Regions from separate parts of the Nocardiopsis oceani genome, predicted to be linked through region 3. Evidence: predicted binding sites of a transcription regulator. Region 3 holds the regulator's gene; each other region holds the start of a gene.
What was found. Region 3 encodes LexA, which represses DNA repair genes until DNA is damaged. Its sites were predicted from a motif close to TCGAACANNTGTTCGA; they were not measured.
Positions count from the first base shown of each region.

Region 1: a site for LexA is predicted at 3,933-3,948, ahead of ruvC (crossover junction endodeoxyribonuclease RuvC). Genes of this name have one in related genera too.
Region 2: a site for LexA is predicted at 4,120-4,135, ahead of recA (recombinase RecA). Genes of this name have one in related genera too.
Region 4: a site for LexA is predicted at 3,350-3,365, ahead of uvrA (excinuclease ABC subunit UvrA). Genes of this name have one in related genera too.

Region 1 is NZ_BAAHAR010000012.1:48,655-55,701, reverse strand. Features, by position in the region: gene ACYVDG_RS08875 (adenine phosphoribosyltransferase) at 162-725, opposite strand; gene yajC (preprotein translocase subunit YajC) at 888-1,253, opposite strand; gene ruvB (Holliday junction branch migration DNA helicase RuvB) at 1,559-2,653, opposite strand; gene ruvA (Holliday junction branch migration protein RuvA) at 2,663-3,280, opposite strand; gene ruvC (crossover junction endodeoxyribonuclease RuvC) at 3,365-3,913, opposite strand; gene ACYVDG_RS08850 (PPOX class F420-dependent oxidoreductase) at 4,059-4,484, shown strand; gene ACYVDG_RS08845 (LysR family transcriptional regulator) at 4,518-5,390, opposite strand; gene ACYVDG_RS08840 (alpha/beta fold hydrolase) at 5,510-6,412, shown strand; gene ACYVDG_RS08835 (tartrate dehydrogenase) at 6,409-7,047, shown strand, end outside.
Region 2 is NZ_BAAHAR010000038.1:24,379-31,425, forward strand. Features, by position in the region: gene ACYVDG_RS22270 (ATP-dependent helicase) at 1-3,724, opposite strand, end outside; gene ACYVDG_RS22275 (DUF3046 domain-containing protein) at 3,869-4,063, shown strand; gene recA (recombinase RecA) at 4,245-6,671, shown strand; gene ACYVDG_RS22285 (regulatory protein RecX) at 6,664-7,047, shown strand, end outside.
Region 3 is NZ_BAAHAR010000033.1:62,360-69,406, reverse strand. Features, by position in the region: gene ACYVDG_RS20385 (flagellar basal body-associated FliL family protein) at 84-701, shown strand; gene ACYVDG_RS20380 (hypothetical protein) at 698-1,417, shown strand; gene ACYVDG_RS20375 (alpha/beta hydrolase family protein) at 1,473-2,591, opposite strand; gene lexA (transcriptional repressor LexA) at 2,675-3,406, opposite strand; gene nrdR (transcriptional regulator NrdR) at 4,078-4,581, shown strand; gene ACYVDG_RS20360 (vitamin B12-dependent ribonucleotide reductase) at 4,743-7,047, shown strand, end outside.
Region 4 is NZ_BAAHAR010000047.1:16,622-23,668, forward strand. Features, by position in the region: gene ACYVDG_RS25560 (glycosyltransferase family 4 protein) at 1-880, shown strand, start outside; gene ACYVDG_RS25565 (TerC family protein) at 1,283-2,311, shown strand; gene ACYVDG_RS25570 (hypothetical protein) at 2,545-2,766, shown strand; gene ACYVDG_RS25575 (hypothetical protein) at 2,828-3,070, shown strand; gene uvrA (excinuclease ABC subunit UvrA) at 3,627-6,461, shown strand; gene ACYVDG_RS25585 (RDD family protein) at 6,605-7,047, shown strand, end outside.

The sequences.
Region 1 (7,047 bases), on a different contig from region 3:
GGAGCGCTCTGGCCCCTCGTGTCCCGTGTCCTCACCGACTCGTGGATACACGCAGTGACCCAGGTCACCAAGTGCGTCACACCGAGTACTGGAGTACGTCAACGGGGACGGACCGTCGCGGTATTCCCTCGGGAACGCGACAGCCGCGGTGGGGTCTCCGGTCAGACCGAGAGGAGGGTGTGCAGCTCCACGTCGGGCATCTTCTCCCGCCCCTGGAGTGCGGAGAGCTCCAACAGGACCGAGAATCCCACGACCGTACCACCCGCCTTACGGACGAGTTCCACCGCGGCCCTGCCGGTGCCGCCGGTCGCGAGGACGTCGTCGACGACGAGCACACGGCTGCCCGGTGTGATCGCGTCGGCGTGCATCTCGACGGTCGCGGTGCCGTACTCAAGATCATAGGCCTGGTCGATGGTCTCTGCGGGCAGTTTCCCGGCTTTGCGTGCCGGAACGAAGCCCGCGCCCAGTTCCATGGCGACGGGGGCACCGAAGATGAAGCCCCGCGCCTCCAGCCCCACGACGTGGTCGACCCCGCCTCCGAGGTAGGGGGCGGTCAGCCCGCGCACGGCGGCGGCGAGGGCCGCCGGGTGGTTGAGCAGGGGCGTGATGTCCTTGAACAGGATGCCCTCGTGCGGGAAGTCCGGGATATCGCGGATCTGCGCCTTGATCAGCGCGAGATCGCCGGCGGCGTCCGGGACGTCCTGGGTCGCGGTGTCTTTGGGCATGGGTGGTGCGGCCTTCTTGTCGTGGTTCGGTTCGACCGCGGTCGAAGTACGGCGGCCGGGGCAGCGGCCGAATCAGCCGTCGAAAACAGCGCGGTACCGGCCCTGGGAGGAGGGCCGGTACCGAAGTCTGTGGCGCCGACTGGCGAGAGTGCCAGGTGCTGACTAGCCCTTGGGCTTGTCGTCGTCACCGAAGTCGGGGCGGTCCTCGACCGGGGTGTCGTCGTTGGTGGGGGTGATGACCTCACCGACACCAGCCTTGAGCATACGGATGCGGGTACCGGGGGAGATCTCCAGCACCACGTCCTGGTCGTGGATCTCGACCACCGTGGCGAAGATGCCCGCCTTGGTCATGACCTCGACGCCGGGGACCAGGGAGCTCTGCATCTGGGTCTCCTGCTGACGGCGCTTCTGGTTCGGGCGCCAGAACAGGAGCCAGAAGACCAGGAGGATCAGCAGGAACGGGAGCATCATGCCAATGAGGCTGCCCTCTCCCTGGGCACCTTCGGCGAGAGTGTAAATGCCCTGCACGGGGGCGTCCTTCCTGACGTTACCTGTGGCCGACGGTTGCCGGCTCGGACACCGCGACGACCACCTTCTTCGGGCCGACCGACCACGGCGGTCGAATTCGCACCCGGCGTATACAACGCACGAAGGTGCCAACTCGTTCCACCGGTGTCGAACGACACCACACGAGGTCGCTGCCCCGCTTTGGCTGGTTCGCCCAGTTTACGTGGCGCTGATCACCAGTCATCCACCGGCCGAGAGTCAGGATGCTAACGGTTCGTCTCCGACAGGGAAATGCCTGGTGGCTCCAGTATACGCCGAGGCGGAGGTCAGGATGCGTTGTCGCCGTTGCTACCGCCGCCTCCTCCTCTCCCACCGGTGGCGGATCCGGTGGCCGCGTCGGCCGCGGCCCCGAAGGCCGCGTCAGGCGGCGGGGTGAGCCCCATGTGGGACCAGGCCATCGGGGTGGCCACCCGGCCCCGCGGGGTGCGGGCCAGGAAGCCGGAGCGGACGAGGAAGGGCTCCGCGACGACCTCCACCGTCTCGGCCTCCTCCCCCACGGACACCGCGAGGGTGGAAAGTCCCACCGGGCCGCCGCGGAAACGGTTCATGAGCACGTCGAGGATGGCCCGGTCCAGCCGGTCCAGGCCCAGGGCGTCCACCTCGTAGAGCTCCAAGGCGGCGTTGGCGTTGGCGAGGGTGAGGCGGCCGTCCCCGCGCACCTCCGCGTAGTCGCGGACGCGGCGCAGGAGGCGGTTCGCGATCCGGGGCGTTCCGCGTGAACGGTCGGCGATCTCGCGGGCCGCCTCCTCTTCCAAGGGCGCCCCGAGCAGCCCGGCGGAGCGGTGCAGGATCTGCTCCAGTTCGGAGGGCTCGTAGAAGTCCATGTGGGCGGTGAAGCCGAACCGGTCGCGCAGCGGAGCAGGGAGCATCCCCGCCCGGGTGGTGGCGCCGACCAGGGTGAACGGCGCGATGTCGAGCGGGATGGCGGTGGCGCCGGGACCCTTGCCGACGATCACGTCGACCCGGAAGTCCTCCATGGCGACGTAGAGCATCTCCTCCGCAGGGCGGGCCATGCGGTGGATCTCGTCGAGGAAGAGCACCTCGCCCTCCTGGAGGGTGGACAGTACCGCAGCGAGGTCCCCGGAGCGCTCGATCGCGGGCCCCGAGGTGATGCGCAGGGGCGCGCTGAGCTCGGCGGCGATGATCATGGCCAAGGTGGTCTTGCCCAGACCGGGGCCGCCGGACATGAGGATGTGGTCCGGGGCGCGGTTGCGGCGCTGGGCGCTGTGCAGGACCAGGGAGAGCTGTTCGCGCACACGGTGCTGACCGACGAACTCGCTGAGGGCCTTGGGCCGCAGCGCCCCCTCGATCTGGTGGTCGTCCACGTCGGCCTCGGGCGAGACCGCGTCGCGTTCGTGCATGGTCAACTCCTAGGCGCGGCTGAGGCTGCGCAGGGCGCTGCGCAGGAGGACGGTGACGTCGCTGGTGTTCTCGGCCTCGGCGGCGACGGAGGCCGCGGCGGCCTCGGCGTCCTTGGCCGACCAGCCGAGGTTGACCAGGCCGGAGACGACCTGCCCGCGCCAGGCGCCGTTGGGCTCGGAGCCGTTCGGGGCGTCGGTGGGGGGCAGGGTGCCGTCGGTCAGGACGGGCGCGTCAATCTTGCCGCGCAGTTCCAGAACGATGCGCTGCGCACCCTTCTTGCCGATACCGGGCACCCGGGTCAGGGCAGCGGTGTCCTCGGAGGACACGGCCTGGCGGAGGCTGTCGGGGCTGTGCACGGCGAGCATGGCCAGGGCGATGCGCGGGCCGATACCGGAGGCGGTCTGCAGCTGTTCGAAGAGGTGCTTCTCGTCGTCGTCGGCGAACCCGAAGAGGGTGAGGGAGTCCTCCCGGACGACGAGGCTGGTGGCGACGGTGCCCTCCTCCCCCACGTGCAAGCGGGACAGGGCGGAGGGGGTGCACTGTACGGTCATCCCGACGCCGCCGACGTCGATGACGGCGCTGCCCGCGCCGCGTGCGGCCACCCGGCCGGTGAGGAACGCGATCATCTCGTGTGGGCACCTGGAGGGGTACCCGTCTCCTTCCTGGGGGCGGTACTGCTGCCTGTTGCTGCCCGGGTCCGAAGACCGGACCTAGCGGCCGCGCGCGCGGCGGGCCAGTTCCACCTTGCGGGCGAAGTCCTGTTGGGCCTGGGCGACCCGCGCCTGGGCCCCGCCGCGCCAGATGTGGCAGATGGCCAGGGCCACCGCGTCCGCGGCGTCGGCGGGCCTGGGTGGCCCGTCGAGTCCGAGGATACGCGCCACCATGCCGCCGACCTGCTTCTTGTCGGCGCGGCCGTTGCCGCTGATGGCGGCCTTGGCCTCGCTCGGAGTGTGCGTGGCTACGGGCAGGCCGCGGCGGGCGGCACAGACCAGGGCGATCCCACTGGCCTGGGCGGTGCCCATCACGGTGCTGAGGTTGTGCTGGGCGAAGACGCGCTCGACGGCGACGGCATCGGGCTCGTACTTGTCCAGCCACTCCTCGATGCCGCGTTCGATGGCGACCAACCGCTGCGGGAGTTCGGTGTCCGAGGCGGTGCGGACGGCGTCGGCGCCCAGGAGGCGCAGGGGCCGACCGAAGGCCCCCTCCACGACACCGATGCCGCAGCGGGTCAGCCCCGGGTCGATTCCCAGCACGCGCACGTTGTCACCGTCTCTCTTCTCGAACGCCCGTTCGCACCATGCTAGCGGTGGGCGGCGACGCGAACCGCCGTCCCACAGGGCGTGTTGGCCCTGGCCGAGCGTGTCGGGCCCGGGTAGCGACAAGGTACCGACCTAAGTTGGGGCGATGAGCTCACTCTCCGACCCCAAGGTCCGCGACTTCCTACTCCAAGGCACCCGGACGGGCAAAGTCGCCTACACCTCCGCGAGCGGCCGCCCCCTCGTGGCGCCGATCTGGTTCACCATCGACGGTGACGGGCTGGTGTTCAACACCGGCAGGGACAGCGCCAAAGGCAGGGCCTTCGCCCGTGACCCACGGCTGGCGCTGGTGGTGGACCTGGAGGAGCCGCCGTTCGGTTTCGTCCAGGTCCAGGGCGAGGCGGAAGTCTCCGAGGACCCCGACGAACTGCTGCGTACCGCGACGGAGATCGCCCGGCGGTACATGGGTCCGGAGCGGGCCGAGGAGTTCGGCCGCCGCAACGGCGTCCCCGGCGAGCTTGTGGTGCGCGTGCGCCCGACAAAGGTGATCGCCGGCCTGGATATGACCGGCTGACGTGAACGGCTGGTCCGGACCCGTCCGAGCCGGTCAGGCTGTGGCGTGCTCGAGGAAGGCCTCGGCCGCCGCGGTGAGCGGGCCCTTGCGGCTGATCAGCGCCACTTCCAGGTGGTCTGTGGGCACCAGGTCCAGGACCAGCGCCCCGGCTTGTTCGGCGAGGGCCCGCCAGGCATCGGTGACCACGGCGAAACCGGCGCCGTCCAGGACGAGCGGCAGGATCGACACCCGGTGTTCGCTCTCCACCGCGATGTGCGCGTCCAGCCCTTCGGAGAGCAGGCGGTCGACGAACCGGCGCATGCCCGAGCCCTGGTGACCGACGATGAGGCGCCGCCCGGCGAGGTCGGCGACGGGCACCGGCTCGCCCCGCGGGAAGGGCCCGCCCCGCGGGGCCAACAGCACGAAGGCCTGTTTGGCCAGGGGATACACGCGGACTTCGGCGTCGGCCGAGGGGCCGTCCGTGGCGATCATACCGAGCTCGCAGGCGCCGGTGCGCACCATCTGGACGGCGTCCCGGTTGGTGAGCGCTCCCCGGATGGACACGGAAACCGCGGGATGGCGTTCGGTGAAGCCGGCGACCAGACCGGTGAGCGGCTCGATGGCTTGGGTGGGCAGCGCGGCCACGTCCACGCGGCCCCTTTGAAGCCCTTGGACGGCCTCCACCGCCGACCTGGCCAGGTCGAGTCCGCGTACCGACTCGCGTGCGGGGCCGACGAGGGCGTGTCCGGCGTCGCTGAGTACGACGCGGCGGCCGATGCGGTGGAAGAGGTCACTTCCCAGGTCTCGTTCCAGGGCGCGGATCGCCTGTGAAAGGGACGGTTGGGAAAGGTGGAGGGCGGCCGCGGCCCGGTTCATCCCGCCGTGGTCGACGACGGCCAGGAAGTACTCCAGCTGCCGAACGTCCACTGTGCTCCCCCGAACCTGCCTGACCGGGTTCGCCCCGGCTCGTCCCATAAGTCCAGCTTATAAGAGCGATCGACAACCGGTCTTGGACGCCGTCCCGCCCGGGCTGCTGGGATCGGGGCATGAGCGACCGACTTCTCCCCGGCTTCTCGCGGCGCACCGTGGACGCTGACGGGGTACGCATCAACGTCCTTGTCGCCGGAGCTGGGCCTCCGGTCCTGCTCCTGCACGGCTATCCCCAGACCCACCTCATCTGGCACAGGGTCGCCCCCGTCTTGACGGAGCGGTTCACCGTCGTCCTCACCGACCTGCGCGGTTACGGGGACAGCGGCAAACCCGCCTCCGATGCCCGCCACCTCCCCTACTCCAAGCGCTCGATGGCGCGCGACCAGCTCCTCGTCATGCGCGAGCTCGGGTACGACCGCTTCGCCGTCGTCGGCCACGACCGAGGAGCCAGGGTCGGGCACCGGCTGGCCTTGGACCACCCCGAGGCGGTCACCGCCTTCGCCGCCCTGGACATCGTGCCGACCCGGTACGCGTTCGAGAACGCCGACGCCGACTTCGCCGCCGGCTACTACCACTGGTTCTTCCTGACGGCCGGAAACGGTATCCCCGAGCACCTCATCGGACAGGACCCGGGGTTCTGGGTCCGGACCCGCATGAACGCCCGCCACCACGGCGGGGCCGACTTCGACCCGGCCGCGGTCGAGGAGTACGTCCGCTGCTTTAGCGACCCCGCCGCCATCCACGCCTCCTGCGAGGACTACCGGGCGGCCGCCACCGTCGACCTCGAACACGACCGCGAGGACGCCGGGCGCCGCATCGACCGTCCCGTCCTCCTGCTGTGGGGGGAGCAGAGCTTCGTCGGTCGCAGCTACGACGTGCTTCGTGCCTGGTCGGAGTACGCGTCGGACGTGCGGGGCCGGGCCCTGGCCTGCGACCACTACGTACCCGAGGAAGCACCCGAGGCAACCGCCTCCGAACTCGCCCACTTCCTACGCCACCACCACTTGGAGTCCCCATGAAGCAGTACCGCATCGCCACGATCCCCGGCGACGGGATCGGGAAGGAGGTCACGCCCGCCGCCCTCGGCGTCCTGGACAGGGTCGCCGCCCACCACGGTTTCGGCCTCGCCTACGACGAGTTCGACTGGTCCTGCGAGCGCTACCTCGCCGAGGGCACCATGATGCCGGAGAACGGGCTCGACCTGATCCGGCAGCACGACTCCGTCCTGCTGGGCGCTGTGGGCTGGCCGGGGGTGCCGGACCACGTCTCCCTGTGGGGGCTGCTCATTCCCATCCGCCGCGGCTTCCAGCAGTACGTCAACCTCCGGCCCATCAGCGTCTTGGAGGGAGTGCCGAGCCCTGTCGGCCGGGCGCTGCCCGGCGAGGTCGACTTCGTGGTCGTCCGGGAGAACAACGAGGGCGAGTACTCGAGCATCGGCGGACGGATCTACGAGGGTTCACCGGAGGAGACGGTCGTCCAGGAGTCGGTGTTCACCCGGCGCGGGGTTGAGCGGGTCCTGGAGTACGCCTTCGACCTCGCCGAGCAGCGCGGCGGTCAGCTGACCTCGGCCACCAAGTCCAACGGGATCGTGCACACCATGCCGTTCTGGGACGAGCTGGTCGCCGAGCGGGCCGGGCACCACCCGGACGTGGTT
Region 2 (7,047 bases), on a different contig from region 3:
CCACATCGGCGTCCGAGACCACCGCCCCACCCAAGGCACGCGCGACCCGGTCCGCGATGTCCCGGAAGAACAGCGCACCGCCCTCCCGCAGCACCCCCAGGACCGTGTCCGAAAGCGCCCCCTCCTCCGGCCAGAAGGGCTCGGGCAGCAGCAGCGGCGCCTCATCGGCCGGAACCAGCGTCAACCAGCCGTCCTCACCCGGCAGCGTCCCGACCCCGGCCCACACCACCTCACCGGCCTGCGTCAGCGCGTCCAACGAAGCCGGAACGTACCCCTCAACCCGACACGGCAACACCAGCGACTCCAAGGCAGAAGCCACCAAAGGCGCACCCCGCAACGACTCCACCGCCTCGAACACCGCATCCGGGCCGCGCAACCGCTCACCCGCCACCGCCCGCTGCCACAACGGCGCGAACCGGGCCAACGCCTCCGGCGCCACCGGTTCGACCTCCCGCCGCAACCGGGCGATCGACCCCCGACGCAGACGCCGCAGCACATCGCTGTCACACCACTCCGAACCGCTACCGCCGGGCCGGAACCCGCCCCGCGCCACCCGGCTGCCCCGGGCCAACTCCCGCAGCGCACCCTCCACCACGTCCCGGGCCAACCCCAGGCGATCCGCCGCCTCCGCTGACGTGAACGGCCCGTGCGTGCGCGCGTACCGCGACACCAGATCCAACACGGGCGACTCCACCGGCTCAAGAAGGGCACCCGGCACCCCCGGCGGCGGCTCCACCCCAAGCGCGTCCCGCAACCGCGCCACATCCTCCACCGCACACCAGCGCTCACCCCCGGCCACCCGCATCCGCACCGCGCGCCCCGCCGCCGCCAGACCGAGCAGCCACTCCTCCCGCACACCCCGCTCGGCCGCCTCCGCCGTGCTCAGCGGACCCACCTCCCGCAGCAGATCCGCGGCGCCCTCCAGATCCCGCACCGGCGCCGCGACCCGCTGCAACAGAGCACCCGTGCGCTCCACCACCTCCGGGTCCAACAGATCCCGCAGATCCGCGGTACCCAACAGGTCCGCCAGCAACGACGGATCCAGAGTGAGCGCCTGCGCCCGCAACTCAGCGGCCGGAGCATCACCCTCGTACAGAAAAGCCGCCGTGTACTCCATCAGCAACGACCCGGCGAACGGCGACGCCTGAGGCGTCTCCACCTCCACCACCCGGATCCGGCGCGCCCGCACATCAGCGAGCACCTCCGCCAACGCGGGCACGTCGAACACGTCACGCAGACACTCGCGCACCGTCTCCAACACGATCGGAAACGACCCGTACCGACCAGCCACCGACAACAAGTGCTGCGACCGCAACCGCTGCTGCCACAACGGCATCCGCCGATCCGGCCGCTGCCTGGGCAACAGCAGCGCCCGCGCCGCGCACTCCCGGAACCGCGACGCGAACAGCGCCGAACCGGCGAGCTCGTCGGTGACCAACGACTCCACCTCCTCCGGATCCACGGACACCAGACCGGCCAGCTCACCGGCCCGCCCGACCCCGCTCAACTCCACGTCCGGCAGCCGCAGCACGATCCCGTCATCGCCGTGCACCACCTGCGCGTCCACCCCGAACCGCGCACGCAGCCGCCCGCCGATCGCCAACGCCCAAGGAGCGTGCACCCGCGCACCCAACGGCGAATGCACCACCGCCCGCCAGTCACCGACCTGGTCACGGAAGCGCTCGATCACCACCGTGCGGTCATCCGGCACACTCCCCGTCGCCTCCCGCTGGTCCGCCACGTACTCCACGAGGTTGTCGGCGGCCCAACCGTCCAACCCCGCCGCCACAGCCAGCTCCCGGCCCGCCACCCGGTCACGCGAAGCCAACTCACGCGTCATCTCACCCACCGCACGGCCCAACTCCGCCGGACGCCCCAACGCGTCCGCCTTCCAGAACGGCATCCGCCCCGGCCTCCCCGGCGCCGGCGACACCATCACCCGGTCGGCGGTGATCGCCTCGATCCGCCACGACGTCGAACCCAGCACGAACACGTCCCCGACCCGGGACTCGTACACCATCTCCTCGTCCAGCTCACCCACACGAGTCGGCGCCTTGCTGTCGGAGTCCGACGCCAGATGCACCCCGTACAGCCCGCGGTCGGGGATGGTGCCACCGCTGATCACCGCCAACCGCTGAGCACCCGGACGCCCCCGCAACACATCCCCGTCCCGGTCCCACACCACCCGCGGACGCAGCTCGGCGAACTCATCCGAGGGGTAGCGCCCCGACAACATGTCCAACACCGACTCCAGCACCGAATCGGCCAGGTCGGTGAACGGGGCCGCACGCCGCACCAGCGCCGCCAAGTCGGCGACCGGCCAGTCATCCATCGCCACCATCGCCACCACCTGCTGCGACAGCACATCCAACGGATTACTCGGCATCTCCAGCCGCTCGATCCCGCCCGCGCGCATCCGCTCGGTCACCACCGTGGTCGCCAACAGGTCGCCCCGGTACTGGGGCAGGAACACCCCGCGCGAGGTCTCACCCACCTGGTGGCCCGCGCGCCCGACCCGCTGGAGGCCGTTGGCCACCGACGGGGGAGCGGCGACCTGGACGACCAGGTCCACCGCGCCCATGTCCACCCCCAGTTCCAAGCTGGACGTGGCCACCACGCACCGCAGCCGCCCCGCCTTCAGGTCGTCCTCGATCAGAGCCCTCTCGGCCTTCGACATGGAACCGTGGTGGGCGCGGGCGATCACCGCGTCACCGCCCCGGCTCTGCTCGGACTGGCCGGTGACCTGGGCAGCGACCTCCTCCGGCGGGAGCCCACCAGCGCCGCCCCGTTCGCCGTGCAGGTCGTTGAGGCGGGCACACAGCTTCTCGGCGGTCCGGCGGCCGTTGGTGAAAACGATCGTCGACCGGTGCTCCTCCACCAGCTCCAACACCCGGCGCTCCACGTGCGGCCACACCGAACCCCGGCTCATGGTGTTGCCCGCCCGCGGGTCCGGCGGCACCCCCTCGGGCGAAGGGCTGCCCGGCTCGTCCAGGTCCGGAACCGGAGCCTCTACCCGCAGGTCCATGTGCGGGGTGTCCGGCGGCGCCACGACCGTGGCCCCGCCCAGGTACTCCGCCACGGCCTCCCGCGGGCGCACGGTCGCGGACAGGCCGATCCGCTGGGCGGGCCGGTCCAACAGGGCCGTCAACCGCTCCAGGCTCAGGGCCAGGTGGGCGCCGCGCTTGGTCCCCGCCAGGGCGTGCACCTCGTCGACGATCACCGTCTCCACCCCGGACAGGCCCTCGCGGGCCTTGGAGGTCAGCACCAGGAACAGGGACTCCGGGGTGGTGATGAGCACGTCCGGCGGACGCGTCGCCTGCCGGCGCCGCTCCTGAGCCGGGGTGTCCCCGGTGCGCACCCCCACCGTGACCGGCGAGAGCTCCTCGCCGGAGGCCTCGGCCGCCGCTGCGATCCCGGCCAACGGCTTCCGGAGGTTGCGCTCCACGTCCACGGCCAGGGCCTTCAGCGGCGACACGTACAGCACGCGGCAGCGCCGGGACCGGTCCTCGGGGACCGGCGCGCGGGTGAGCCGGTCCAGGGACCAGAGGAAGGCCGACAGGGTCTTGCCGGAACCGGTCGGCGCGACGACCAGGGTGTTGCGTCCCTCGGAGATCGCCTGCCAGGCCTGCGCCTGGGCCGTGGTGGGGCCGCCGGGGAAGGCCTGGTCGAACCAGGTCCGCGTCGAGGCACCGAAGGGTTCGAGCGGGTTGGTCGCAGGGGTCATGCCGCCAGTCTGGCGAAGGGTTCGGACAGAACGGGGGAGGACACCCGGGGCCGCAAACGGCTGGGAGCGGGGCAGCGGGGTGAGACCGGAGCCATCCTGTGGACCGGGCCGCGCGGGTCCGTTCCATCACCCATACTGATGGCGATGAGACTCACCCTTTTCTGGCGCAACATGCACGAGCAGTTCGGCGAGGCCTACGCGGAGAGCCTCGCCAAGGACTACGTCATCGAAGGGCTCGGATCCCGGACCGTCAACCAGGCGCTGTCCGACGGGATCGGGCCCAAGGAGGTGTGGCGGGCGGTGTGTGACGCGTTCGACCTTCCCACCTCCGCCCGCTGACCTCGGCCGCGGCCGGACACAGGAAGATCCGACACGGCAGGGGCCCGTCCCTGTTTTCGAACAGGGGTTCGGGTAGTCTGGGTTTTCCACAGGCCGACGACGGGCGTCGCGATTGTCGTAGCGACCGCGTAGCGTCTTGCGCATCATGAAGAAAAAGGCATCGACCCAACAGGGGAACCCCGTGGCATCTGGAGACCGAGACAAGGCTCTCGAGACAGCGCTCGCGCAGATCGAGCGGCAGTTCGGCAAGGGCTCCGTCATGCGCCTGGGCGACGACGACCGCCCGCCGATCGAGGCGATCCCCACCGGCGCCATCGCCCTGGACGTCGCCCTCGGGATCGGCGGCCTGCCCAAGGGCCGGGTCGTGGAGGTATACGGTCCCGAGTCGAGCGGTAAGTGCCTGACCGCCGACACCCACGTGTGGACCGACCACGGGCTGGAGACCGTCGCCGAACTCTTCGAGCGCGCCGGGCAGCCCGCCAGCTGCACCAGCAGGGTCACCGACATCCGGGACCTCGGCATCCGCGTGGTCAACGAGAACGGCGAACTGGAGACCGTCGCCGCCCTGAGCCACAACAACCGCAAGCCCGTCCTCCGCGTGGCCACGGCCTCGGGGCGCGAGGTGAGCGTAACCCACAACCACCCCCTGCGGGTGGTGGACGACAGCGGCCACATCGTCTGGCGCAAGGCCGGTGACCTGGTCGAGGGCGACACCCTCGTCTCCGCGCGCTTCGGGGCCAACGAGGCCGCCATGGGCGGCGGCATCAGCGAGGACGAGGCGGTCTTCCTCGGCTACCTCGTGGCCGAGGGCACGCTCGGATCGACCACCTCCGTCCGCTTCACCAACGGCGACGAGGAGGTGGGGCGCGAGTTCTCCGCCATCGCGACCTGGCTCTTCGACACCGAGGTCAAGGTGTACGAGGGCAACAACTGCCTCGAGTACGTGCTACCCGGCGTGCAGCTCCGGAAGGAGGTGGCCGAGCGCTACGGGCTCGACTACGTCAAGTCCTCCGGCAAGCGCGTACCGCACGCCGTGCGTACCGGCGGCGACAAGGCCCAGCGCGCCTTCCTGTCCGCCCTGTACGAGGGCGACGGCTGGATCGACAGTAGCTCCACGGTCGGCCTGGCCACCGCTTCCGAGGGCCTCGCCAAGGACGTGCAGCTCCTGCTCTACGGCCTGGGCGTCCCCGCATCGGTCTACACCAAGTACAACCCCGTGTACGAGCGTGACTACTGGACCGTCGCGATCAACCCGTCGGTGGCGCACCGCTTCCTCGACGAGGTCGGCTTCCGCTCCGAGCGCCGCGCGGCCCAGGTCGACCGCAACTTCCGTCTCTCCTCGCGGAGCCCGCAGCACGAGAACATCCCGAACCTCACCGGGATGATCCGCAGTCTGCGCGACAGCATGGGCGGCGACCGCGACTTCGACCGGGTGGCGGGTGACCTGTTCCGCGCCGACACCGAGCTGTCCTGCAGCCGGGAGCGGCTGGCGGGCATCGTCGACTGGGCGAAGACCCGGGGGCAGGCGCCCTCCCTCTCGGCGCAGGCCATCCTCGGGTACCTGGAGAGCCTGGTCGCGGCCGCCTACACCTATGAGCGGATCACCGCCATCGAGGACGGTGGGCTGCAGCCGACCTTCGACATCATGCTGCCCGAGACGCACAGCTTCCTGGCCAACGGCGTCCTCTCGCACAACACCACCGTCGCCCTGCACGCGGTGGCCAGTGCCCAGAAGATGGGCGGTATCGCCGCCTTCGTCGACGCCGAGCACGCCCTCGACCCGGTGTACGCCAAGAAGATCGGCGTCGACACCGACAACCTCCTCCTCTCCCAGCCGGACACCGGTGAGCAGGCGCTGGAGATTGTCGACATGCTCATCCGCTCGGGCGCCGTCTCGATCATCGTCGTGGACTCCGTGGCGGCCCTGGTGCCCCGCGCCGAGATCGAGGGCGAGATGGGCGACAGCCACGTCGGCCTGCAGGCCCGCCTCATGTCTCAGGCATTGCGCAAAATCGCTGGTGCATTGAGTTCTACCGGAACGACCGCCATTTTCATTAACCAGCTTCGTGAAAAAGTCGGCGTGATGTTCGGCTCACCTGAGACGACCACCGGCGGAAAGGCGCTCAAGTTCTATTCCTCGGTCCGTTTGGACGTGCGGCGCATTGAAACTCTGAAGGACGGAACCGATGCGGTCGGAAACCGGACTCGCGTCAAGGTCGTGAAGAACAAGATCGCGCCTCCGTTCAAGCAGGCGGAATTCGACATCCTCTACGGTGTCGGGGTTTCCCGGGAGGGCAGCCTGATCGACCTGGGGGTCGAGCACGCGATCGTGCGCAAGTCCGGGGCCTGGTACACCTACGAAGGCACCCAGCTCGGGCAGGGCAAGGAGAACGCGCGCAATTTCCTGCGGGAGAACGTCGACGTGGCCCTCGAGATCGAGAAGAAGATCAAGGAGAAAATGGGTATCGGCGGTGGTGACGACAGCGCCTCCGGTGCCGCCGAGGGCGAGGTCAAGGACGCCAAGGCCGAACCGGCCAAGGACGAGGCCAAGGCCCCCGCCAAGCGGGCCTCCGCCAAGACCACCAAGGCGCCCGACCCGGATGCGTGAGCGGCGCCGGTCCCCTGACTGCACCGGGGAGGCCGAGGCCGACCCGGTGAGCGCCGATGACGAGTCCGTTCCGGACGGGCAGGACCCGTTCGGAACGGACCCCGGGGGCAAGGCCCGCGACAAGCTGGAGAACGGGGCGAGGAACCTGGTCCTGCGGATGCTCACGCACTCGCCGCGCACCCGCGCCCAACTGGAGCGGTCCCTGTACCGCAGGGAGTACCCGGACGAGGTGGTGGAGTCGGTCCTCAACGGCCTCGACGAGGCCGGGCTGGTCGACGACGAAGCCTTCGCCCGAGCGTGGGTGTCCTCGCGCCAGCACAGCCGCCACCTGTCCCGCCGGGCCCTGTCCCGGGAGCTGCGTACCCGGGGCGTCGGG
Region 3 (7,047 bases):
CCCGCCGCGCGGGGGCGGTGGTCGCGAGGGCGGCCGTCGCCCCCTTACTGTGGCGTGACAACGGACTGGGAGGCGGTGGCCGGGTGGGCTCTGCGACGGGCGGTGAACCCCGCCCCTGGACGCGAGCGGTGATCATCGGCGCGGGTGCGGTGGTGCTCTCCGGCGCGGCCATCGGCGGTGGTCTCTGGTTCGCCGGGGACGACCCCGACGAACCCCACGGCGGTGACGTCCACACCGCCGCGCCCGCGTGCGGGGAGGTCCCCGAGGCAGCCATCGCCGAAGCCGTACCCGAGGCGGCCCTGGAATCGACCGGGAACGGGCCTCTGGCGGGCGGAGAGAACACCGCCTGCGTGTGGACCTCGGCGGGGCAGGACGACGGCGTACAGGGCGTCCTGCGCGTGGACCTGTCCGCGCGCTTCACCGACCCCTCAGCCGAACCCGCCGTCACCGGTGACGAATCCGCCGCCGAGGCCCGGGGCGCGGTGGTTCCCCCGCGCGGTGAACCCGTCGACTCCGACACCGGGATCGACGGCGAGGTCTGGCGCGGCCAGGTCCCCGGTGCCGCCGAGCTCGCCTTCCACACCGACAACCTGGTGGTCCGCGTCTCCTACTCGGGGGTCTCCGGCGGAGACCCCGTGCCCTTCGAGGAGGCCCGTGACACCACCGTGGCCTTCGCTGGCCGACTCGGGGAGGCACTGTGACCGCACCACCGCCGGACGGGACCGAACCCACGCCTCCGCACGGCGCTTCGCGTCCGCACGGCGCCACTCCACAGGCCGGGGACGCACCGCGGACCGACGACCCCGGCGCCACACCGCCGCAGAGCCGCGGGCTCGCCATCACCCTCCTGATCATCCTGCTGGTGGTGGCGCTGGGCCTGGCCGCGTGGCTCGCCTGGTACCTCCTGGCCAACGGGGTGGAGCGCGGCGACTTCGAAGCCGCACCTGAGTGCGACATCGGGGAGACCGAAACCCTCGAGGAGCTCGTGCCCGGTTATGAGGCGGAGATCGAGGAGACCATCGGCACCGTCCAGGACACCTTCGGGGAGGGCTGGCAGTGCCGCTGGGCCACCCCGGAAGGATCGGGTGACTCGGTCCCCGCGGCCGCCACCCTCGTACTGGTGGCCGCACCCGTGGAAGGCGGCGAGGAGACCGCCGCCGACACCCTGCACGACACCGCCGACGGCAACGGATCCGAACCCGTCGAAGGGCTGGGCGACGAGGCCCTGAGCTGGGTCGAGGAAGGCACCTTCGAGGTGGGCTGCGTCGGCACCAGGGTGTCCAACCTGTACGTGGAGTCCTGCTACACGGCCGCCACCGACTACGACGCGGTCGGCTCGGTGGACGGCGACGTCGCAGCCGGGGAAGCGGAGCGCCTCGCAGAGGCCGTCGTCGACGAGCTGCCCGAATCAGAGTAGGGCCGAGCCAGGGTAGGACCGATCGGGCCGGAGCCACGCCGGGCATCCCGAGGGTCTACCAGAGGCCGTCGACGAAGTCCTCCACGGCCGGGGCGACCTCCGGCGAAAAGGCGCGGTCGGCGTCCAGCGCGGCCGCACCCGGCGAGTCGTCGTACTCGCGCAGGATGTGGTCCACCCCGGCCAGGTCCACCCGCTCGGCGCCGTCGAAGCCCTCCATGAGCCGATCGACCTCCGCACGGTTGACCTGGGCGTCCTCGTCACCCCACAGGACCAGCACCGGGGTGCCCCCCGGGAGCCCTTCGGCGAGCTCCGGCGGGTCGAAATCGTCGATCCAGGCGAGGAACTCCTCGCTCTCGGAGCTGAAGAGCCCGGTCCTGTCCTCCTCGGGCAGATCCTCACCGGCGCGGATCGCGGCCCGGGCCGCCCGGGCGTCGGAGAGCATCCCGACGGCGTCCGCCTCCTCGAGCCCGCCCTGGGCCTCACCCATGCGGACCTGCTCGGCAACCTGGCGGTCGATGAGGTCCAACATGCGGGTGCCCGGAGGGGCAGCCAGTACCAGTGCGGGATCAGCGTCCAAGAGGTCGTGGGCGCGCAGCGCGAACAGCGCACCCTCGCTGTGCCCCACGACGACGGTGCGCTCAGGGTCCACCTCGGGCTGGGAGACCAGCTCCGCGTAGGCGGCGACCATCTGCTCGTCGAAGACGAGCGGATCCATTGCCCCCTCCATGGCCGCCTGATGGGCCTCGTCCATGTCCGCCTCGTCGCCGCTGCCCAACTTGTCATAGCGCAGCGTGGCCACCCCGGCGCCGGTGAGGACACGGGAGAGGTTGAGGTTGGTGTCGGCCTCGGGACGTTCCGGACCGTTGCCGTCCCGGTCGGTGGGCCCGCTGCCGGAGATGATGAGAGCCCCGGGGACGGTGCCGTCCTGGCCCTCCGCGGGGGAGGTGAAGGTACCGGGGACGGTGAGCCCCCCGCCCTCGAAGGAGACCTCGCGCTCGTCCCCGGCCGCGCCGGGCAGTTCCGGACCGTCCTCCGTGGGCATGCAGGCCGTAGCGAGCAGCGTCGCGGCGGCCGCGGACAGGAGGACGCGGGGCGCGGGCAGGAGTGCGCGGGCGCGGCCGCTGGTGCGCGGTGGGCGGTGCGCGGAGGCGGAGGCGGAGGCAGGTGTCGACACGCCCTTCAGCGTATCGGCCCGCCGACCGCCCCCGTCGCTCACGTGCCGGCGGCGGGAAACCGGGCCCGTCGCACGGCCGGGGTTCAGACCCGGCGCATCACGGTGACGACCTTGCCGAGGATGGTCGCGTCGTCGCCGCTGATCGGTTCGTAGGCCTCGTTGCGGGGCATCAGCCAGGCGTGCCCGTCCTTGTCGCGGTTCAGCACCTTCACGGTCGCCTCGTCATCCAGCAGCGCCGCCACGATGTCGCCGTTCTCCGCGTCCTGCTGCTGGCGGATCACCACCATGTCACCGTCGGTGATGGCGGCGTCGATCATGGAGTCACCGACCACGGTGAGCATGAACAGGCGTCCCTCGCCGACGAGCTGGCGGGGCAGGGCGAGCACGTCCTCGACCGCCTCCTCGGCCAGGATCGGTCCACCGGCGGCGATCCGGCCGACCAGCGGCACCGAGGCCGCGCGGGTGGATTCAGCGGTGAGCTCCTCCGGGGTAAGGGTCTGCCCGGTATCGCGCCCGGGCCTGCGCAGCTCGACGGCGCGCGGCCGGTTCTGGTCCCGGTGCAGGTAGCCCTTGCGCTGGAGGACCTTGAGCTGGTGCGCCACGCTGGACGGGCTGGACAGGCCGACGGTGTCACCGATCTCCCGGATGGACGGCGGATAGCCCCGTTCCCGGACGTACCGCTGAATGCAGTTGAGAACGCTCTGCTGGCGCGCGGTGAGTTTGGGGGAGTCGGGCGTGTCAGTGCCCGTGCCACCCACGGGCGAAAGAACAGTGGTGGGTCCGGAGCCGACGGCTCCGGGATTCTCCTCCGGCACGGCCGGGCCTCCTCGGCATTCGGTTCGGTCAGGGCCTGCAAGCGTGGCCAGTGCCGACCCGCGACCGCGCCGACCTGGTGGTCCACGGGGTGGCGAATCCGGCGTTAAGTCAAGGTCAACATTAGTCGTTGCACACGGTGATATCAAACAAGCGTTCGAGCGTCCGCGGGGTATTGCAGAGGATTTCCGATCCCCGTTTCCGGCGGACCCCACTTATGTGTGTACACGTGTTCACCCGTCGTTGTCTCCCGAATGGTGCAACAGGATCCGGCTCGATCTATAGGGAGGTGTGCTCCGTCCGGTATGGGGTTCGTCTCGCGTCCGCGCTCCGGGGGCCGTCTATACCGGAAAGGCCCATGTGGGCGCGGGGTTCCGGCCGATGCCGCGGGTGCGCCGTCCGGAAGGCCACGCGCCCCACCCCCTCTATCCTTGGAGGCGGCGCCCGGTGCCGAAAGCCCCGATTCCCCGTCTTCCCGTGTCCCGGTCGCGGCCCGTCGACCGCGGTACCGCGTCGTGTGCGGAACGCGCCGCGGGGAAGGTTGCGGCGCACGCCGCCGGGGTCATAAGTTCGACCACAACATCTGGTGTTGCCCATGGGGCGACAGGCCAGAAGTTGTGGTTTAGTAGAGTCACGGGTTGTTGTTCGGGTAGAGGGAAGCAGGTGAACCGGGATGCACTGTCCGTTCTGCCGCCATCCGGACACCCGGGTGATCGACAGCAGATCCACCGATGACGGCGCGGCTATCCGACGTCGGCGGTCCTGCCCGGTCTGCGAGCGCCGGTTCACCACACAGGAGACCGTCCTGCTGATGGTCGCCAAGCGCTCCGGTGTCACCGAACCCTTCAGCCGCACCAAGATCATCGCCGGGGTGCGCCGAGCCTGCCAGGGCCGCCCCGTCTCCGAGGACGCCCTCGCCAAACTCGGCCAGAAGGTCGAGGAGGAGATCCGGGGCCGGGGCGTGGCCGAGGTGCCCGCCAACGAGATCGGCCTCGCCATCCTCGGCCCGATGCGCGACCTGGACGAAGTCGCCTACCTGCACTTCGCCAGCGTCTACCGGGGCTTCGAGAGCTTGGCCGACTTCGAGTCCGAGATCGCCAGCCTGCGCCAGGACCGCGAGGACGAGGAGACTCCCGCGGTGGACGCGACTTCCATCGACACGACTTCCACCGGGTAGCGACCCCGCGCGTCGAGCGCGCCGCCGGGACCAGCCGCCCCAGGGTGGGCTGACACGGGACGACAGAGCACGCCACCGTGCCGGCACCACTCCGAACTTCATTACGCCCGCGCGGTCACCGCCGGTCCGCGCACGAAGAGCACTTTCGGGGAGACGCCACCATGACCGAAACCACCAGCGGCCCAGCGGGGCGCAAGGGCAAGGGGACCCGCAAGGGCCTCAAGATGAAGCGGGTCTTCACGACCGAGGGGACACACCCCTACGACGCCCTCGAGTGGGAGCGCCGCGACGTCGTCATGACGAACTGGCGCGACGGCACCGTCAACTTCGAGCAGCGCGGCGTCGAGTTCCCCGCCAGCTGGTCGGTCAACGCCAGCCAGATCGTCGCGAGCAAGTACTTCCGCGGCGCCGTCGGCACCCCCGAGCGGGAGTGGAGCCTCAAGCAGCTCATCGACCGCGTCGTCGGCATGTACACCGAGACCGGGCGCACCAGCGGCTACTTCGCCTCCGAAGAGGACGCGGAGATCTTCGACCACGAGCTGAAGCACGCACTGGCCAACCAGCTCTTCAGCTTCAACTCGCCCGTCTGGTTCAACGTGGGAACGGAGTCCAAGGCACAGGTCTCAGCTTGCTTTATCCTCTCCGTCGACGACACGATGGAGTCGATCCTCGACTGGTACAAGGAGGAGGGGATCATCTTCAAGGGGGGTTCCGGCGCGGGTGTGAACCTGTCCCGGATCCGCTCCAGCATGGAGCTGCTCACCTCCGGCGGTACCGCTTCGGGCCCGGTCTCCTTCATGCGCGGCGCCGACGCCTCCGCCGGGACCATCAAGTCCGGCGGCGCCACCCGGCGCGCGGCCAAGATGGTGGTGCTGGACGTCGACCACCCCGACATCGAGGAGTTCGTCGAGACCAAGTCCCGCGAGGAGCACAAGATCCGTGCCCTGCGCGACGCCGGTTTCGACGTGGACCTGGGCGGCGACGACATGTTCAGCGTCCAGTACCAGAACGCCAACAACTCCGTCCGGGTCTCCGACGCCTTCATGCGCGCCGTCGACACCGGGTCCGAGTTCGGGCTCACCTCCCGCACCACGGGCGAGGTCCTCGCCACCGTGGACGCCAAGGACCTCTTCCACCGCATGGCCAAGGCCGCGTGGGAGTGCGCCGACCCGGGCATCCAGTACGACGGCTCCATCCAGGACTGGCACACCAACCCCGAAACCGGGCGAATCAGCGCAAGCAACCCTTGCTCGGAGTACCTCAGCCTGGACGACTCCTCCTGCAACCTGGCCTCGATCAACCTGCTGAAGTTCCTGCGCGAGGACGACAGCTTCGACGTGGAGACCTTCACCAAGCTCACCGAGCTGGTCATCACGGCGATGGACATCTCCATCACCTTCGCCGACTTCCCGACTCAGCAGATCGGCGACACCACGCGCGCCTACCGCCAGCTGGGTATCGGATACACGAATCTTGGCGCCCTGCTCATGGCGACCGGCCATGCCTACGACTCCGACGGCGGCCGCGCGGTCGCCTCCGCCGTCACCTCGCTGATGACCGGTACCGCCTACCGCCGCAGCGCGGAACTGGCGGGTGTCGTGGGCCCCTACGACGGCTACAAGCGCAACGAGCAGGCGCACAAGCGCGTTATGCGCAAGCACGCCGCCGCCAACGACGACCTGCGCACGGTCGGCACCCTGGAGCGGCCGATCCATGCCGCCGCCACCAAGGAGTGGGCGGACTGCCTCAAGGTCGGCGAGCGCAACGGTTGGCGCAACGCCCAAGCCAGCCTGCTCGCTCCCACCGGCACCATTTCCTTCATGCTAGACAGCGACACCACGGGGATCGAGCCGGACTTCTCGCTGGTGAAGTTCAAGAAGCTGGTCGGCGGCGGCTCCATGCAGATCGTCAACCAGGCGATCCCGCGCGCGCTGCGGAACCTGGGCTACCAGGAGGAGCAGATCGAGGCGATCGTCGAGTACATCGCCGAGAACGGCCACGTCGAGGACGCGCCCGGCCTGCGCCCCGAGCACTACGAGGTGTTCGACTGCGCCATGGGTCGCCGGTACATCCAGCCCATGGGCCACGTGCGCATGATGGCCGCGGCCCAGCCGTTCCTCTCGGGTGCCATCTCCAAGACGGTGAACGTGCCCGAGGAGGCCACGGTCGCCGACTTCGAGCACATCTACTACGAGGGCTGGCGCCTGGGGCTGAAGGCCCTGGCGGTCTACCGCGACAACTGCAAGGTCGGCCAGCCGCTGTCCACCGCCAAGACCGAGGACAAGGCCGAGGACGCCCCCCAGGTCGTGGAGGTGGTCCGCCCGGTCCGACGTCGGCTGCCGAAGAAGCGGCCGAGCGAGACCACCTCGTTCTCCGTGGGCGGTGCCGAGGGCTACATCACCGCGGGCTCCTACCCGGACGACGGCCTCGGTGAGGTCTTCATGAAGCTCGGCAAGCAGGGGTCGA
Region 4 (7,047 bases), on a different contig from region 3:
CCCCGGCGCGCTGCTGCGGTTGCGTGCGCTGTTGCGCGGCGCCGACGTGGTGCACGCGCACGGAGTGCACGCCGGGGCCCTGTGCGCGTTGGCGGGGACCCGGCCGCTGGTGGTCACGGCGCACAACGCCCCGCCCACCGCTTCGGGGACGACGGGGGCGGTCTTCCCGCTGCTGGAGCGGATCGTGGCCCACCGGGCGGACATCGTTCTGGGGGTCTCCGGTGACTTGGTGCGCAGCCTGCACGAGGCTGGCGCGCGCGATGCCCGGATGGCGGTGGTCGCCGCACCGGAGACGGGGCGGCCGCTGAAGGGCCGGGAGGACACCCGGGCGGACCTGGCCGTCCTTCCGGAGCGGCCGCTCCTGCTGACGGTGGCGCGACTGGCGGAGCAGAAGGGGCTGGACATGCTGCTCGAGGCGGCACCGGCGATCGCCGACCGAGTACCCGAGCCGGTGGTGGCGATCGCGGGGGACGGACCCCTGTGGGGGGAGCTCCATGACACCGCGGCCGAGATGGACACCGACGTGCGCATGCTCGGGCACCGCAGTGACGTCGCGGATCTGCTGGCGGCAGCGGACGTCTTCTGCCTGACCAGTCAGTGGGAGGGGGCCTCGCTGGTGATCATGGAGGCGCTCCGCGCCGGGCTGCCCGTGGTCGCCACCAAGGTGGGCGGCATCCCCGACCTGTACGCGGGGACGGTCCTCATGGTGCCGCCCGGTGACCCTGACGCGTTCGCGGCGGCGGTCGGCCGGGTGCTGGACGACCCCGGACTCGCCGCCCGTCTGCGCGCCCGCTCCCGTGAGGCGGCCCGTGGACTGCCCAGCGAGGAGGACGCGGTGGAGGCGGCGTGCTCGGTGTACAAGTCCGTGGCCCGGTGGTGACAGCACCGCGTCCGAGGCGGTCCACCCTGGCAGCCGGGCCCAAAGCCGTCCCCCCGGGTGCCTTTGCCTTAGCGGCTGCACCGGGGCCGGATATCCCCGCGGTCTGGTGGGTGTGTCCCGGAGGTGTGGTGACTACAACCGCGCGGGCGACTTCCTTAGAGAGGGCTTTACTGGCATGCTTGGGTCTGGTTCGGATCGCGTACGCTGTTCTGGTGCGCTTTTCGCGCCTGCTTCACCACGTGAGGGGAGTATCCCTGTCGCGGCGGCGCCGTCATCACGGAGTACATCGGCGTGCTCCCGGTTCCGCCGGTTCACACCGTCCGCGTGTGAACGGGAGAGACCTCCGGTTAACCGTCGTGCGTGCATAACGCTCGCGCGCACCAACCGGAGGAGAGTCCGTCCGTGAACGTTCCCCTGTGGGTTTGGGCTGCCACGATCGCAGCCATGATCCTGATCCTGACGCTGGATCTGATCATCGTCGACCACCCGTGGAGCAAGACGAAGGGTCCCAAGGAGTTCGGGATCCGCCAGGCCGCCTGGTGGGCCGCCTTCTACATCGGCATCGCCATCGTGTTCGGCCTCGGAGTCATGTACTTCGGAAACGTCACCTCGGGTGCCGAGTACTTCGCCGGGTTCGTCACCGAGAAGAGCCTGAGCATCGACAACCTCTTCGTGTTCTACCTGCTGATGACCGCGTTCGCGGTTCCCAAGCGGTACCAGCACGAGGTCCTGCTCGTCGGCATCGTCCTCGCGATCATCATGCGCGGCATCTTCATCGTCCTGGGCGCCCAGGTCATCAACGCCTGGAGTGAGGTCTTCTACCTCTTCGGCGCCTTCCTCATCTACACCGGCTACAAGATCCTCCGGGACCACGTGAAGGGTGGCGACGAGGAGAAGGACTTCACCCAGACGCCGGTCGTGCGCCTGGTCAAGCGCTTCTGGCCGGTGACGAAGGACTACCACGGCGCCAAGCTGACCGTGAAGCTCGACGGCCGCCGCCACGTCACCCCGATGCTGCTGGTCATCGTCGCGATCGGCGTCATCGACCTGGTCTTCGCCGTCGACTCCATCCCGGCGATCTTCGGCCTTACCCAGGACGCCTACATCGTCTTCACCGCCAACGCCTTCGCCCTGATGGGTCTGCGCCAGCTCTACTTCCTGCTGGCCGGGCTCATGGACCGGCTGGCCTACATCAGCTGGGGCCTGTCCGCGATCATGGTCTTCATCGGTGTGAAGATGGTCCTGCACGCCCTGCACGAGAACGGTGTGGACGTCATGGAGGTCGGTATCGGCGTCTCGCTGACCGTCATCCTCGGCATCATGACCGTCACCGTCGTCGGCAGCCTGATCAAGTCCGGCATCGACAAACGCAGGAAGGAGGCCGTCGCCGCCGACCGCGACGCGGTCTCCGCCGACAAGGGCGAAGCCTAGGCCGGCGTCCAGGAGCAGCCTCTTGGGGACGGAAATGCCTCCGCCGGAGTGGTACGGGCCGGATCGACCGTGCGGAAACCGTGGCTGGTCAGCACCTGGGCCGTGAACGACTACGTCGGCCACCTCCTGGCCGCCGGGCGGGGAGGTACCGGGCACCGCGTAGTAGTCGCGTCGGGGCATGCGAGGCCGGGAGCGCTTGGCGCTCCCGGCTCCTGCAGCGGCGCTGCGACGGCATGTCGTCAAGCGTCCTGCGGCAGCGGCTCACAGAGCTCCAAGAGGCTCGACTCGCCGAGGTGCTGCCCGACGGCAACTACAGCCTCACCCCGCTCGGCCACGACGCCCGCGAGGCCCTCGATCCGGTCATCGCGTGGTCACGGCGGTGGGCCGCCGAGCTTGCCGACGCCCCGCCCGCTGCCGCCGAGGATGCCGACGACAGCCAGCGCAACCGGTTCTGACAGCGGTCCGCGCGAGACTCAAGTTGTCGGCGCGTAACCACAGGACTGGAGAGCGCGGACCATGCCAGAGTTCCCCGCACCGGCGGCGCGAACCGCCGTCGCCGCTGCCCGGGCCGGGGATGAGTCGAGCCACGGCATCACCACCGCGTGGAGCGTTCCGGAAGGCCTGGCGGTCGTGGCCGAGATCCGCGCCATCGCCGAGACGGGAGCCGACCTCGTTTCGGTCGGCGAGTTGACGCACAGCGCGCCCGCGCTGGACCTGACGATGAGGGTGACGGCCGACCCGGTGCCATGCCCGAGGTAGTGGTCATCGACGAGTGCCAGCGGCAGGGCCGGGGCGGCAGCCCGACCGCTGTTCTCGACGAAGCGTCGTTCACCGACGAGGAGCGGTGCCGCATTCCCGGGGAACTGGGCACTGCGGACGCCGCCGCGTCACCCGGGCACCCGAGCTCATGGCGGTCACAGTCGGCCTCGACCTTGCTGGCAATGCCGTCCTCGGCAACGGCGGACCTCCCGGAACCGGCTGAACCGTCACCGATGCCCTGAGGCATTACACGGAGAACTTGACGGGAACCGCGCGAAATCGAACACGCGTTCGTCTATAGTGGTGGCACCCGCGGCGCCGGAGCGCTATGGGTACCACCACTTCTGTGCGGTGGAAGAAACTGTCACCGGCGATCGTTAGTCTTGTCGGGCAGGGAGTAAGTACCACCTCCCGCATTCCCTCAGCGGCCCGGTTCCGAGGCCGCGCGGCCCCGAGGGGCCTGCGACCGCCGTACCGCGAAGCCACACACGGGTACCAGCGACGTCAAGCGACGTAGTCCGCGTCCTGTGCTCAGAGCCGAAGGATGTCTCACTCGATGGTCGAACAACTCGTGGTCCGTGGAGCACGGGAGCACAACCTCAAGGACGTGTCCCTGGACCTGCCGCGCGACTCGATGATCGTGTTCACCGGCCTGTCCGGTTCGGGCAAGTCATCGCTCGCCTTCGACACGATCTTCGCCGAGGGCCAGCGCCGCTACGTCGAGTCTCTGTCGGCGTACGCCCGCCAGTTCCTCGGCCAGATGGACAAGCCCGACGTCGACTTCATCGAGGGACTGTCACCCGCGGTGTCCATCGACCAGAAGTCGACCAGCCGCAACCCGCGTTCCACCGTCGGCACCATCACCGAGGTCTACGACTACCTGCGCCTGCTCTGGGCCCGCGTGGGTGTTCCGCACTGCCCGGAATGCCGTCGCGAGATCGCCCGTCAGACGCCGCAGCAGATCGTCGACCGGGTCATGGAGATGACCGAGGGCACCCGCTTCCAGGTGCTCGCGCCGGTCGTGCGCGGCCGCAAGGGCGAGTACATCGAACTCTTCAAGGACCTGCAGTCCAAGGGCTTCACCCGCGCCGTCGTCGACGGCCAGGCGGTCCGGCTGGACGAGGCCCCCAAGCTCGGCCGCTACGACAAGCACGACATCGCCGTGGTCGTCGACCGGCTCAGCGTCAAGCCCAGCGCCAACGGCCGGCTCACCGACTCGGTGGAGACCGCCCTCAAACTGGCCGGGGGCACCATCGTCCTGGACTTCGTCGACCTGGACACCGACGACCCCGAGCGCGAGAAGGTCTTCTCGGAGCACCTGTACTGCCCCTACGACGACCTCTCCTTCGAACAGCTCGAACCGCGCTCCTTCTCGTTCAACGCCCCCTACGGCGCCTGCCCCGACTGCTCCGGCCTGGGCACCCGGATGGAGGTCGACGCCGACCTGCTGGTGCCCGACCCCGAGAGGTCCCTGTCCGAGGGCGCCATCGCCCCCTGGTCGGGCGGGCACAACGGCGGCTACTGGGAACGCATCCTCAAGGCCCTGGGCGAGGCGGTCGGCTTCGGCATGGACACCTCCTGGGAGCGCCTGCCCCGCGCCGCGCGCAAGGCGATCCTGGAGGGCCACCACACCCAGGTCCACGTCAGTTACCGGAACCGGTACGGGCGCAGCCGCTCCTACTACACGGAGTTCGAGGGTGTGGTGCCGTGGGTCAAGCGCCGCCACGCGGAGGTGGAGAGCGACCACACCCGGGAGCGGCTCGAGGGCTACATGCGGTCCGTGCCCTGCCCGACCTGCGATGGCACCCGCCTGAAGCCGGTCGTACTGGCGGTCACCGTCGGCGGCAAGTCCATCGCGGAGGTCGCCTCGATGTCGCTCAGCGACAGCGCGGACTTCCTGGCCGGCCTCACGCTGTCCGACCGGGACATGGTCATCGCCGCGCAGGTGCTCAAGGAGATCAACGCGCGGCTCGGCTTCCTGCTGGACGTGGGGCTGGACTACCTCAGCCTGTCCCGCTCCTCCGGATCGCTCTCCGGGGGCGAGGCCCAGCGCATCCGGCTGGCCACCCAGATCGGCTCCGGCCTGGTGGGTGTCCTCTACGTGCTGGACGAGCCGTCCATCGGCCTGCACCAGCGCGACAACGCCCGGCTCCTGGAGACGCTCCAGCGGCTGCGCGACATCGGCAACACGCTCATCGTCGTCGAACACGACGAGGACACCATCCGCTCCGCCGACTGGGTCGTGGACATCGGTCCGGGCGCGGGCGAGCACGGCGGACACGTCGTGGTCTCCGGCATCGTCGACGAACTCCTCACCTCGTCCGAGTCGCTCACCGGCGACTACCTCGCCGGGAGGCGGGTCATCCCCCTTCCGGCCGTGCGCCGCCCCCTCACCAAGGGGAACGAGCTCGTGGTCAGGGGAGCGAGGGAGAACAACCTCGACGGTATCGACGTCGCCTTCCCACTGGGTGTGTTCACCGCCATCACCGGGGTCTCCGGTTCCGGCAAGTCCACGCTGGTCAACGAGATCCTGTACAAGGCCCTGGCCAAGGAGCTCAACGGCGCGCGCAGCGTGCCCGGCCGCCACCTGCGGGTCAACGGCATGAACAAGGTCGACAAGGTGGTGCACGTCGACCAGAGCCCGATCGGCCGCACCCCGCGTTCCAACCCGGCGACCTACTCCGGCGTCTTCGACCACGTGCGCAAGCTGTTCGCGCAGACCACCGACGCCAAGACGCGCGGCTACCAGCCGGGGCGGTTCTCCTTCAACGTCAAGGGCGGCCGCTGCGAGGCGTGCTCCGGTGACGGCACGCTCCGGATCGAGATGCAGTTCCTGCCCGACGTGTACGTGCCCTGCGAGGTCTGCCACGGTGCCCGGTACAACCGGGAGACCCTCCAGGTGAAGTACAAGGGCAAGAGCATCTCCGAGGTGCTCGACATGCCGATCACCGAGGCGCTGGAGTTCTTCGAGCCGGTCAACGCGATCCGCCGCCACCTGCAGACCCTGGACGACGTCGGGCTGGGCTATGTGCGCCTGGGCCAGCCCGCCACCACGCTGTCCGGCGGCGAGGCCCAGCGGGTCAAGCTCGCGGCCGAGCTGCAGCGCCGTTCCACCGGCCGGACCGTGTACGTGCTCGACGAGCCCACCACCGGACTGCACTTCGAGGACATCCGCAAGCTCCTCGGGGTCCTCAACCGGCTGGCTGACAGCGGCAACACGGTGATCGTCATCGAGCACAACCTGGACGTGATCAAGACCGCCGACCACGTCATCGACATGGGTCCCGAGGGCGGTTCCGGCGGCGGCCTGGTCGTGGCCGAGGGAACGCCGGAAGAGGTCGCCGCGGTCGCCGAGTCCTACACCGGGCAGTTCCTGGCGAAGATGCTCTAGCCGAAGCGCGCCGAGACGGTATGGCGCCCGTGCTGTGGCCCTGGACCCACAGCACGGGCGTTCGCTCTGTCCGGGCCTCGGTAGAGTCGGGTATGTCCCCGCCCTGACCCGCGCCCGCCCCCAACAGGAGGTTCGTCGTCACCATGAACGCTGCCCCGCCCCCGCACGAACCCGACCGGGGGACGACGCGGTGGGGGCATCCGCCCCACCAGGGCACCCCGCCGAACCAGGGTCCGGGCCCGGCGAAGGATCCCCAGGGTGCGCCGAACGCCGGGGGTCCCCAGCCCCCGCCGCCGGCCGAGGGCGCCAGGTACCCGTTGGCCCGCTGGTCCGCACGGGCGGCGGCGCGCCTGGTCGACCTGGCCGTGATCGCCCTGCCCGCGCTGGTGGTGAGCCTGATCTTCGCGTTCACCTGGGCCGGGGCGCGGGCGGTCTTCGGCGGTTCGACCATGGACCTGGGGGCCCGGGTCTGGTTCCTGCTCTGGCCGACCGTGTTCCTCCTGTACACCGGGTACGAGACGTACGCGGTCTCGCGCTGGAAGCAGACTTTCGGCAAGCGCGTGATGAACCTGAAGGTGGCCCCGCT